3 linked regions of the Nodosilinea sp. E11 genome follow. The protein of the gene in region 3 binds, or shares a complex with, the protein of the main gene of each other region. Links are inferred from orthologs where the notes say so. Each region holds a gene or a part of one and is shown on either strand. Other genes may lie near its edges.

Region 1 (2,775 bases), 720 kb from region 3 along the record:
AAAAAGGCCACCCTGGGGTAGCCTTTTTCAACGTTGCCTTAGTAGGCATCTTGAAGTTCGTAGAAATCTGGGGAAATGTAATCTTTACGCAGGGGCCAGCCTACCCAGTCTTCTGGCATTAGCAACCGCTTAAGATTGGGATGCCCTTCGTAAATAATGCCGTACATATCGTAGCTCTCCCGCTCTTGCCAGTCAGCGGCTTTCCAAATCCAGTACACCGAGGGCACCCGAGGGTCGTGGCGAGGCAAAAACACCTTCACGCGCACTTCCTCGGGCCGATCGACGTTGTCGTCCAGCTTGATTAGGTGATAAAAGCTCACCAGGTCTTTGCCAGGGCCATCATCGTAGGCCCCCTGGCACTGAAGATAATTAAAGCCGTAGGCGTACAGCGCCGTGCAAATGGGGATTAAAAATTGAGGGTTAACCTTAATAATCTCGACCCCTAAGTGATCTCGAGGTTCTAGATCATGGTCAAACCCATTTTCCGTAAGCCAGCTAGAGGTTGCCCCAGCTTCGACCAAAGGTGCCGAGCTACCCTCAGACGATGGTTCAGGGGAAGGCGATTGAGTATCTGATTCAGCCATTTAGGAATCCTCACGTTCAGGGGCCAGCTCAGCCACGGTCTCAGGAATCGGCATCCCCATCGCCTCCATCAACTCCTTCGGAGGCGTGGAGTGGGTGCCCATCTGGAGGTACTGTCCGGTCAAAATCGGAGGCACCGTCTTGAGGTCGTGACTGCGTTCGTAAAAGCGGTGGGTTTGTAGGGTGTAAGCCCGATCTTGCATCGATTCGGTGGCCACCTTCTTACGCAGCTTAATGATGGCGTCAATGATGGCCTCAGGTCGCGGCGGGCAACCTGGAATGTACACATCTACCGGAATTAATTTGTCAACTCCACGTACCGCCGAAGGTGAGTCGGTGCTAAACATACCGCCGGTAATGGTGCAGGCTCCCATCGCAATCACGTACTTAGGATCGGGCATCTGCTCGTAGAGCCGCACTAGAGCTGGGGCCATCTTCATGGTTACCGTACCAGCAGTAATAATTAAATCAGCCTGCCGGGGACTGGCCCGAGGCAGTAGCCCAAACCGGTCAAAGTCAAACCGGGAGCCAATTAACGCCGCAAACTCAATGAAGCAACAGGCGGTGCCGTAGAGCAGCGGAAACAGGCTAGACAGCCGACACCAGTTGTAGAGGTCATCAACGGTCGTCAGAATGACATTTTCAGACAGATCATGGGTGATTGCTGGGGGAGCAGCAGGGTTGGCCAGCCTTTCCCCTGGGGCCAGACCAGTCTGATCAGCAGCAGAAGGGGGATTCATGACCATTCCAAGGCTCCTTTGCGCCAGGCGTACACAAGACCGACAACTAAGATGGCAATAAAAATCAGTGCCTCTATAAAGGCTAACAAGCCCAGCTGATTAAATGCCACCGCCCAGGGATACAAGAACACCGTTTCTACATCGAAGATCACGAAGACCAGGGCAAACATATAGTAGCGAATGTTGAACTGGATCCACGCACCCCCAATGGGTTCCATACCCGACTCGTAGGTGGTTCTGCGAGCGGGGCCACGGCTGATCGGGCGTAGCAATTTAGAGGCTGTCAAGGCCGCCACCGGCACCAGACAGGATATGAGTAAAAAGACTAAAAAATACTCGTAGCCAGATAAGACGAACACAGGTTCACCACCCTAGAAGCTAGTACACACAGCAAGAGCTAAGAATTAACAGCCCATGCGCTTCAGGTGTATTCTAAGCCAATTTAGCTGAAAAACCAGGAGCAGAGTTGGCCGGGCACCTGGAGTACGGGGGTGCGATCGCCCAGTTTGAACGCGGCTTAGTCTACATGAGCCGAGCGGCCCAACTGTGTCATAATTGTTTACAACGAGCTTTTTGCCCTGGGCAAGCCGTCAGAGTGTCTTAAACGGGCAGACTTTACCCATTGCCCCTCTAGCTCTTGCTGAACTTAAGGTGTCTTGGTCCTATGAGTGTTGAGTCTGAGCCTTCGGCTAATTTGCCTGAACCTGAAAATTTAGCCGCTGCTTCGCAGGAGATTCCTGTCCCTGACGGGGGCGCTCCTGAGGTTGCCGTCCTGACTCCAGAGGAAATGGACTGCTACGAGTGCCGCGCCTGTGGCTACTCCTACGAACCGGTGAAGGGTGACAGCCGGGCCAAGATTTCTCAAGGCACAGCCTTTGAGGATCTCCCTATCAACTGGCGCTGCCCGGTGTGTGGGGCCTCTAAGAAGCAGTTCAGCAATATCGGCCCCGTCAATGCTCCTTCTGGATTTAAAGAAAACCTGAACTACGGCCTGGGCGTAAATCGCCTAACTCCGGCGCAGAAAAATGTTTTGATTTTTAGCGCTCTAGCGCTGGGTTTCATCTTTTTTATTAGCCTCTACGGCTTAAGGTAGGGGCGCTGGGCTCTTTTGCGGTGAAAGTGGCTCAGTAATGGCTCTGGGGACTTGGGAGAGCAAAATTTGCTCTACGCTGGTTTAACTCGGATTGTTCTTGAACTGTTGTTTAGTAAAGTACGGGCTCTGATTATTTATGCACGCTGCGTTTGACTGGTTGAAGCGAGGCCTGGTGATGCTGGTAGCTGTAGTGCTAGCAACCGGCTGCTCGGGTTACTTTTTGGCGGACGCAGATGTGCATCCTTGGGAGCTCGTCAATGTGCCAATAGAAGCCACCTTGGCGGATGTCGCCTTTACCCAAGACGCCAACCACGGCTGGATCGTAGGCAACCGCAACACCCTGCTTGAAACCAAGGATGG
Region 2 (2,864 bases), 720 kb from region 3 along the record:
CTGCTGGTACAGCTCACGAATGGGATAAAAATCAACCGTAGTCCCTTCCGGGTGGGGCACAGCCATCACAAAGTTGGCTGGGTCAGTGCGCCACTGATAAAAGCTTTCGGCATACTGGCCCTCCGCCTCGGTAAACGCCATCCCCTCCCACAGCGGCAGGCTAATTTCCTTGAGCTCATCGGTAAAGGTAGGGGCTGCCAGCCCAGGCGTGGCCTTTTGTAGCTCACTGACGATCAGCTCTGCTGTCTTGCGGGCGCGCTTGAGAGGGCTAGCCCATACCGCATCAAAGGGAATGCCTGCCAGAGCCTGCCCCACCTGCAATGCCTGGGCCTCGCCCATCGGGGTCAATTCTGATTCGTCGCAGTGGCCTTGGATACGCTTTAGCTGGTTGTAGGTGCTCTGCCCGTGGCGCACGATAATAACGCGGGTTTTCAGGGGTCTGTCCTCTCACTTGCTCAATCAAGGTCAGATCTTACCCTGTCGGGGAGTGCCTCCGCAGCTTTGTCACCCGCCTGTCTCACAGCTAAGGTGATTTTTGGGCAACAAAAAGGCCACCCTGGGGTAGCCTTTTTCAACGTTGCCTTAGTAGGCATCTTGAAGTTCGTAGAAATCTGGGGAAATGTAATCTTTACGCAGGGGCCAGCCTACCCAGTCTTCTGGCATTAGCAACCGCTTAAGATTGGGATGCCCTTCGTAAATAATGCCGTACATATCGTAGCTCTCCCGCTCTTGCCAGTCAGCGGCTTTCCAAATCCAGTACACCGAGGGCACCCGAGGGTCGTGGCGAGGCAAAAACACCTTCACGCGCACTTCCTCGGGCCGATCGACGTTGTCGTCCAGCTTGATTAGGTGATAAAAGCTCACCAGGTCTTTGCCAGGGCCATCATCGTAGGCCCCCTGGCACTGAAGATAATTAAAGCCGTAGGCGTACAGCGCCGTGCAAATGGGGATTAAAAATTGAGGGTTAACCTTAATAATCTCGACCCCTAAGTGATCTCGAGGTTCTAGATCATGGTCAAACCCATTTTCCGTAAGCCAGCTAGAGGTTGCCCCAGCTTCGACCAAAGGTGCCGAGCTACCCTCAGACGATGGTTCAGGGGAAGGCGATTGAGTATCTGATTCAGCCATTTAGGAATCCTCACGTTCAGGGGCCAGCTCAGCCACGGTCTCAGGAATCGGCATCCCCATCGCCTCCATCAACTCCTTCGGAGGCGTGGAGTGGGTGCCCATCTGGAGGTACTGTCCGGTCAAAATCGGAGGCACCGTCTTGAGGTCGTGACTGCGTTCGTAAAAGCGGTGGGTTTGTAGGGTGTAAGCCCGATCTTGCATCGATTCGGTGGCCACCTTCTTACGCAGCTTAATGATGGCGTCAATGATGGCCTCAGGTCGCGGCGGGCAACCTGGAATGTACACATCTACCGGAATTAATTTGTCAACTCCACGTACCGCCGAAGGTGAGTCGGTGCTAAACATACCGCCGGTAATGGTGCAGGCTCCCATCGCAATCACGTACTTAGGATCGGGCATCTGCTCGTAGAGCCGCACTAGAGCTGGGGCCATCTTCATGGTTACCGTACCAGCAGTAATAATTAAATCAGCCTGCCGGGGACTGGCCCGAGGCAGTAGCCCAAACCGGTCAAAGTCAAACCGGGAGCCAATTAACGCCGCAAACTCAATGAAGCAACAGGCGGTGCCGTAGAGCAGCGGAAACAGGCTAGACAGCCGACACCAGTTGTAGAGGTCATCAACGGTCGTCAGAATGACATTTTCAGACAGATCATGGGTGATTGCTGGGGGAGCAGCAGGGTTGGCCAGCCTTTCCCCTGGGGCCAGACCAGTCTGATCAGCAGCAGAAGGGGGATTCATGACCATTCCAAGGCTCCTTTGCGCCAGGCGTACACAAGACCGACAACTAAGATGGCAATAAAAATCAGTGCCTCTATAAAGGCTAACAAGCCCAGCTGATTAAATGCCACCGCCCAGGGATACAAGAACACCGTTTCTACATCGAAGATCACGAAGACCAGGGCAAACATATAGTAGCGAATGTTGAACTGGATCCACGCACCCCCAATGGGTTCCATACCCGACTCGTAGGTGGTTCTGCGAGCGGGGCCACGGCTGATCGGGCGTAGCAATTTAGAGGCTGTCAAGGCCGCCACCGGCACCAGACAGGATATGAGTAAAAAGACTAAAAAATACTCGTAGCCAGATAAGACGAACACAGGTTCACCACCCTAGAAGCTAGTACACACAGCAAGAGCTAAGAATTAACAGCCCATGCGCTTCAGGTGTATTCTAAGCCAATTTAGCTGAAAAACCAGGAGCAGAGTTGGCCGGGCACCTGGAGTACGGGGGTGCGATCGCCCAGTTTGAACGCGGCTTAGTCTACATGAGCCGAGCGGCCCAACTGTGTCATAATTGTTTACAACGAGCTTTTTGCCCTGGGCAAGCCGTCAGAGTGTCTTAAACGGGCAGACTTTACCCATTGCCCCTCTAGCTCTTGCTGAACTTAAGGTGTCTTGGTCCTATGAGTGTTGAGTCTGAGCCTTCGGCTAATTTGCCTGAACCTGAAAATTTAGCCGCTGCTTCGCAGGAGATTCCTGTCCCTGACGGGGGCGCTCCTGAGGTTGCCGTCCTGACTCCAGAGGAAATGGACTGCTACGAGTGCCGCGCCTGTGGCTACTCCTACGAACCGGTGAAGGGTGACAGCCGGGCCAAGATTTCTCAAGGCACAGCCTTTGAGGATCTCCCTATCAACTGGCGCTGCCCGGTGTGTGGGGCCTCTAAGAAGCAGTTCAGCAATATCGGCCCCGTCAATGCTCCTTCTGGATTTAAAGAAAACCTGAACTACGGCCTGGGCG
Region 3 (3,586 bases):
GGCAGACCAGCACTGTTGACGTCGGAGTTAATAAAGACCCGCGCCATCAGCACCGCTGCCCCCAGGGCAAGCGTGGTTTTTTGCAGAATCGGCAGCGATCGCCCCACGGCCCGGCCCAGATCACTGGGTTTCATCTGGTGCAGAACGTAGGTGATGGCCACCACGAGCAAAAACATGGTGGCGGGGAGGTAGAGCGGCGTCGAGGCCACCGTGATGGTGGTGCCAAACATGCCAGTCCACGCCGCCCGTAGGCCCTGAAGCCAGCCCTTGAGCGGCAGCTGCGTCAGGCGTGACAGCACCAGCAGCACCCCGAGGAAGACGTAGGGCAGCCAGGCTTTGAACACCGTCATTCCCGCTGGTGGCGGAGTGAGCGATGGCATCACGGTTCCTGACCACGTCTCGGGCCAAGTCTCTTCAGCCGGGAACTGCCATGGCTGCTCAGGTTGCAGCCAGCCTTGGCGAATGATCGTGACGACAATGGCCAGCCCCACCAGCCCACCGATCATCGAGGGGAACTCTGGGCCTAAAAAGATGGCCGTCAAGGCGTAGGGTACCGTAAAGGCCAATCCTGCCACCAGGGCAAACTTCCACAGGCGTGGACCCTCAGCCCTGGCCTGGCCCTCACCAAAAGTGCGGGTAATGATCACCACCAGCAGCAGCGGCACAAAGGTGCCGATCGCCGCATGGAGCAGCGCAGCCCGGCTACCCACCTGGGCAATAAACTCCATCAGGCTTAGGTTTTGGGCCGATAGGGCGGCCTCTACCGCTGTGGCCCCGCCCAGCCCCGCCTCCATGCCAAACACTAGGGGGGTGCCCACTGCTCCAAAGGTCGAGGGGGTACTCTGAATAATCAGCGCGGCCATCACCGCCGCCATCGCCGGGAACCCCACCGCTACCAGCAGCGGCACACAGATCACCGCCGGAGTGCCAAACCCCGAGGCCCCTTCGATAAAGCTGCCAAACAGCCAGGCAATCACGATCATCTGCACCCGGCGATCGGGCGACAGCGCCAGCAAACTCTGACGAATCACCGCGATCGCCCCGGAGGCTTGCAGCACGTTGAGCAGTAAAATTGCCCCAAACACAATGAAGAGAATTTCGGCCGCGATCGCCACCCCCTGCACCAGCGACGCCGCGATATAGTTCACCGGCACCCGCCAGGCCAGACCTGCCGCCAGTGCCGTTACCACCAGCGCCCCTGGCATGGCTTGACTGGCCGGGCGGCGAGCTACCACCAGCAGCAAAAAAACCGTTAGCAGCGGAAGTAGAGCGACGAAAAACGCAAGAGTCAGGGGCATCTGGCCAGCGGCAAGTAGAGATGCTCAGAGGTTACTCTAATCTGGCGACCTGAGCAGGGAGACAATGGCATAGAATGTGCCGAGCCCCTACGCCCCTTCAATACTTCTTACCGAAACTTCCTATGAATCCCCGGCCTTCGCCCCGGTGGATGGGGAGAGATGACGGTAGAATCTAAAAAACTGTTTTTTCCTCGTTAGAGTCAATCGTACCGTTGCTAAGGACTGGCCCATGAATCAAGGAATTGACCTACAGGGTAGCTTCGTCAATACCCTAGTTGATCTGGGGTTACCCGCTGGAGCGGCTAAAGCCCTGTGGCTACCTCTGCCCATGGTGGTCATTCTGGTTGGGGCCACGGTAAGTATCTTTGTGACGGTATGGCTAGAACGCAAGATTTCTGCCGCCGCTCAGCAGCGGATTGGGCCAGAATTTGCCGGTCCCCTGGGCACCCTCCAGGCCGCCGCCGACGGCATCAAGCTGATTTTTAAAGAAGACATTACCCCCGCCAAGGCCGACCCCATTCTGTTTACCCTGGGGCCTGCGATCGTGGTGATTCCGGTCTTTTTGTCCTACCTCATTGTGCCCTTTGGCCAAAATCTGGTGATTACCGACATCGGCGTGGGCATCTTCCTCTGGATTGCCCTCTCCAGCATCGCCCCCATTGGCCTATTGATGTCGGGCTATTCCTCCAACAATAAGTACTCCCTACTGGGAGGGTTGCGAGCGGCGGCCCAGTCCATCAGCTACGAAATTCCCATGGCCCTGGCGGTATTAGCGGTGGTGCTAATGTCCAATAGCCTGAGCACCATCGACATTGTCAACCAGCAGTCGGGCTACGGCATCCTGGGCTGGAACATCTGGCGGCAACCGGCTGGGTTCTTGATCTTCTGGATCGCGGCCCTGGCGGAGTGCGAGCGTTTGCCCTTTGACCTCCCCGAGGCCGAAGAAGAGCTGGTGGCGGGCTACCAGACCGAATATACCGGCATGAAGTTTGGCCTGTTTTATGTGGGTTCCTACGTCAACCTGGTGCTGTCGGCGCTGATCGTCTCCATCCTTTACCTGGGCGGTTGGGAATCGCCGGTTTCGGTTAGCTGGTTAGCTAGTCTGATTGGGGTGAGCGAAACCACTCCCTGGCTCCAGGTGATTACCGCCTCCTTAGGCATCATGATGACCTTGTTTAAGGCCTATGCCCTGGTCTTTATTGCCGTGCTGCTGCGGTGGACCGTGCCCCGCGTTCGCATTGACCAGCTGCTCGACTTTGGCTGGAAGTTTTTGCTGCCGGTTTCTCTGGTGAACCTGCTGCTGACGGCAGCGCTCAAGCTCACCTTTCCCATGGCCTTTGGTGGCTAGCCCCGAGCCACTGCCTTACCCTATAGGTAGGGATGACTAGCACTACCCCACTCAATCACCTGTAAAACTCTGGAGGTCACCCCCCCATGCTGGGTTTTCTCAAACAAGTCAGCGACTACGCCAAAGAAAGCTTACAGGCGGCCAAATACATCGGCCAGGGGCTGTCTGTTACCTTCGACCACATGAGCCGCCGCCCGGTCACGGTGCAGTATCCCTACGAGAAGCTAATTCCCTCTGAGCGGTTTCGAGGGCGGATTCACTTTGAGTTTGATAAGTGTATTGCCTGTGAGGTTTGCGTACGGGTGTGCCCAATCAACCTACCGGTGGTTGACTGGGAATTTGACAAAGCTACAAAGAAAAAAGATCTTAAGCACTACAGCATTGACTTTGGAGTATGCATTTTTTGCGGCAACTGCGTCGAGTATTGCCCCACCAACTGCCTTTCCATGACCGAAGAGTATGAGCTAGCCAGCTACGATCGCCACGAACTCAACTACGACAACGTGGCCCTCGGTCGTTTGCCCTACAAGGTCACCCAAGATCCGATGGTGACTCCCATGCGAGAGTTGGCCTACCTGCCTAAGGGTGTAATGGATCCCCACGATTTGCCCCCCAACGCGCGGCGGGCTGGGCAAATGCCTCAGGAGATTTTAGAAGCAGCCAAGGCCAAGGAAACCGCTGAGGCCAAACTCGAAGCGAAGGGCGATGCCACCAAAGCCGACTGAGGCACCGGATGCACCGCGGGAAGAATGCGCCAGGGGAAGTTCCGTGGTACATTCGCCTAAGCTAAAACCACTGCTGCAATAGCTCGATTTTTTATCAGGAGTTCAGGATTGTGACGCTAGCGGAAGGGGTACAACTCGTTGCCTTTGGCATACTGACCGCGATGACGCTGGGGGGTGCTCTGGGCGTGGTGTTGCTAGATAACATTGTCTACTCA

Evidence for each region. Proteins that work in one complex are often made in the same cells at the same time.
Region 1: the proteins of nuoH (region 3) and ndhC are in contact, whole or in part, in a cryo-EM structure (PDB 6KHJ), measured with the Thermosynechococcus vestitus proteins. The link is inferred for Nodosilinea sp. E11 from one-to-one orthologs. Residues at the interface, in WP_126985484.1 of Thermosynechococcus vestitus: Gln8, Lys26, Trp29, Leu30, Pro33, Met34, Met37, Leu38, Leu83, Ile84, Phe85, Lys86, Glu87, Asp88, Val89, Leu90, Pro91, Ala92, Thr100, Ala104, Val107, Ile108, Phe111, Leu112, Tyr114, Ile115, Ile125, Ser126, Leu128, Phe133; in WP_126986108.1 of Thermosynechococcus vestitus: Gly6, Tyr7, Glu8, Tyr9, Phe10, Gly12, Phe13, Leu14, Ile16, Cys17, Ser18, Pro21, Ala24, Leu25, Ala27, Ser28, Leu31, Arg32, Pro33, Ser35, Arg40, Leu41, Thr42, Thr43, Tyr44, Glu45, Ile51, Gly53, Ala54, Trp55.
Region 2: the proteins of nuoH (region 3) and RRF56_RS20700 are in contact, whole or in part, in a crystal structure (PDB 6Y11), measured with the Thermus thermophilus proteins. The link is inferred for Nodosilinea sp. E11 from one-to-one orthologs. Residues at the interface, in WP_096411122.1 of Thermus thermophilus: Arg36, Val44, Arg45, Met46, Gly47, Pro48, Asn49, Arg50, Val51, Leu57, Gln58, Ala61, Asp62, Ile64, Lys65, Ile67, Phe68, Lys69, Glu70, Ile72, Val74, Glu223, Ala224, Glu225, His233, Thr234, Glu235, Tyr236, Ser237, Trp241; in WP_096411117.1 of Thermus thermophilus: Arg16, Glu17, Gly18, Leu24, Leu27, Val28, Trp30, Gly31, Arg32, Asn34, Ser35, Trp37, Thr54, Asp55, Ala56, Asp59, Ala61, Arg62, Phe63, Gly64, Glu66, Val67, Phe68, Arg69, Ala70, Ser71, Arg73, Gln74, Ala75, Asp76.

What each region holds. Positions count from the first base shown.
Region 1 is NZ_CP136520.1:4,167,226-4,170,000, reverse strand. It holds ndhC (photosynthetic/respiratory NAD(P)H-quinone oxidoreductase subunit C), read right to left. Parts: upstream 1,682-2,775; coding sequence 1,319-1,681; downstream 1-1,318. Other genes in the region: RRF56_RS20685 (photosynthesis system II assembly factor Ycf48), read left to right, coding at 2,552-2,775; RRF56_RS20690 (rubredoxin), read left to right, coding at 2,110-2,415; RRF56_RS20700 (NADH dehydrogenase subunit K), read right to left, coding at 585-1,328; RRF56_RS20705 (NAD(P)H-quinone oxidoreductase subunit J), read right to left, coding at 39-584. UniProt on the Escherichia coli protein: NDH-1 shuttles electrons from NADH, via FMN and iron-sulfur (Fe-S) centers, to quinones in the respiratory chain. The immediate electron acceptor for the enzyme in this species is believed to be ubiquinone.
Region 2 is NZ_CP136520.1:4,167,681-4,170,544, reverse strand. It holds RRF56_RS20700 (NADH dehydrogenase subunit K), read right to left. Parts: upstream 1,873-2,864; coding sequence 1,129-1,872; downstream 1-1,128. Other genes in the region: RRF56_RS20690 (rubredoxin), read left to right, coding at 2,654-2,864; ndhC (photosynthetic/respiratory NAD(P)H-quinone oxidoreductase subunit C), read right to left, coding at 1,863-2,225; RRF56_RS20705 (NAD(P)H-quinone oxidoreductase subunit J), read right to left, coding at 583-1,128; RRF56_RS20710 (histidine phosphatase family protein), read right to left, coding at 1-414. UniProt on the Escherichia coli protein: NDH-1 shuttles electrons from NADH, via FMN and iron-sulfur (Fe-S) centers, to quinones in the respiratory chain. The immediate electron acceptor for the enzyme in this species is ubiquinone.
Region 3 is NZ_CP136520.1:3,446,783-3,450,368, forward strand. What follows is about bases 789-3,586. They hold nuoH (NADH-quinone oxidoreductase subunit NuoH), read left to right. Parts: upstream 789-1,527; coding sequence 1,528-2,646; downstream 2,647-3,586. Other genes in these bases: RRF56_RS17465 (L-lactate permease), read right to left, coding at 789-1,298; ndhI (NAD(P)H-quinone oxidoreductase subunit I), read left to right, coding at 2,736-3,371; RRF56_RS17480 (NADH-quinone oxidoreductase subunit J), read left to right, coding at 3,482-3,586. Outside these bases: more of RRF56_RS17465, read right to left, coding at 1-788. UniProt on the Escherichia coli protein: NDH-1 shuttles electrons from NADH, via FMN and iron-sulfur (Fe-S) centers, to quinones in the respiratory chain. The immediate electron acceptor for the enzyme in this species is believed to be ubiquinone.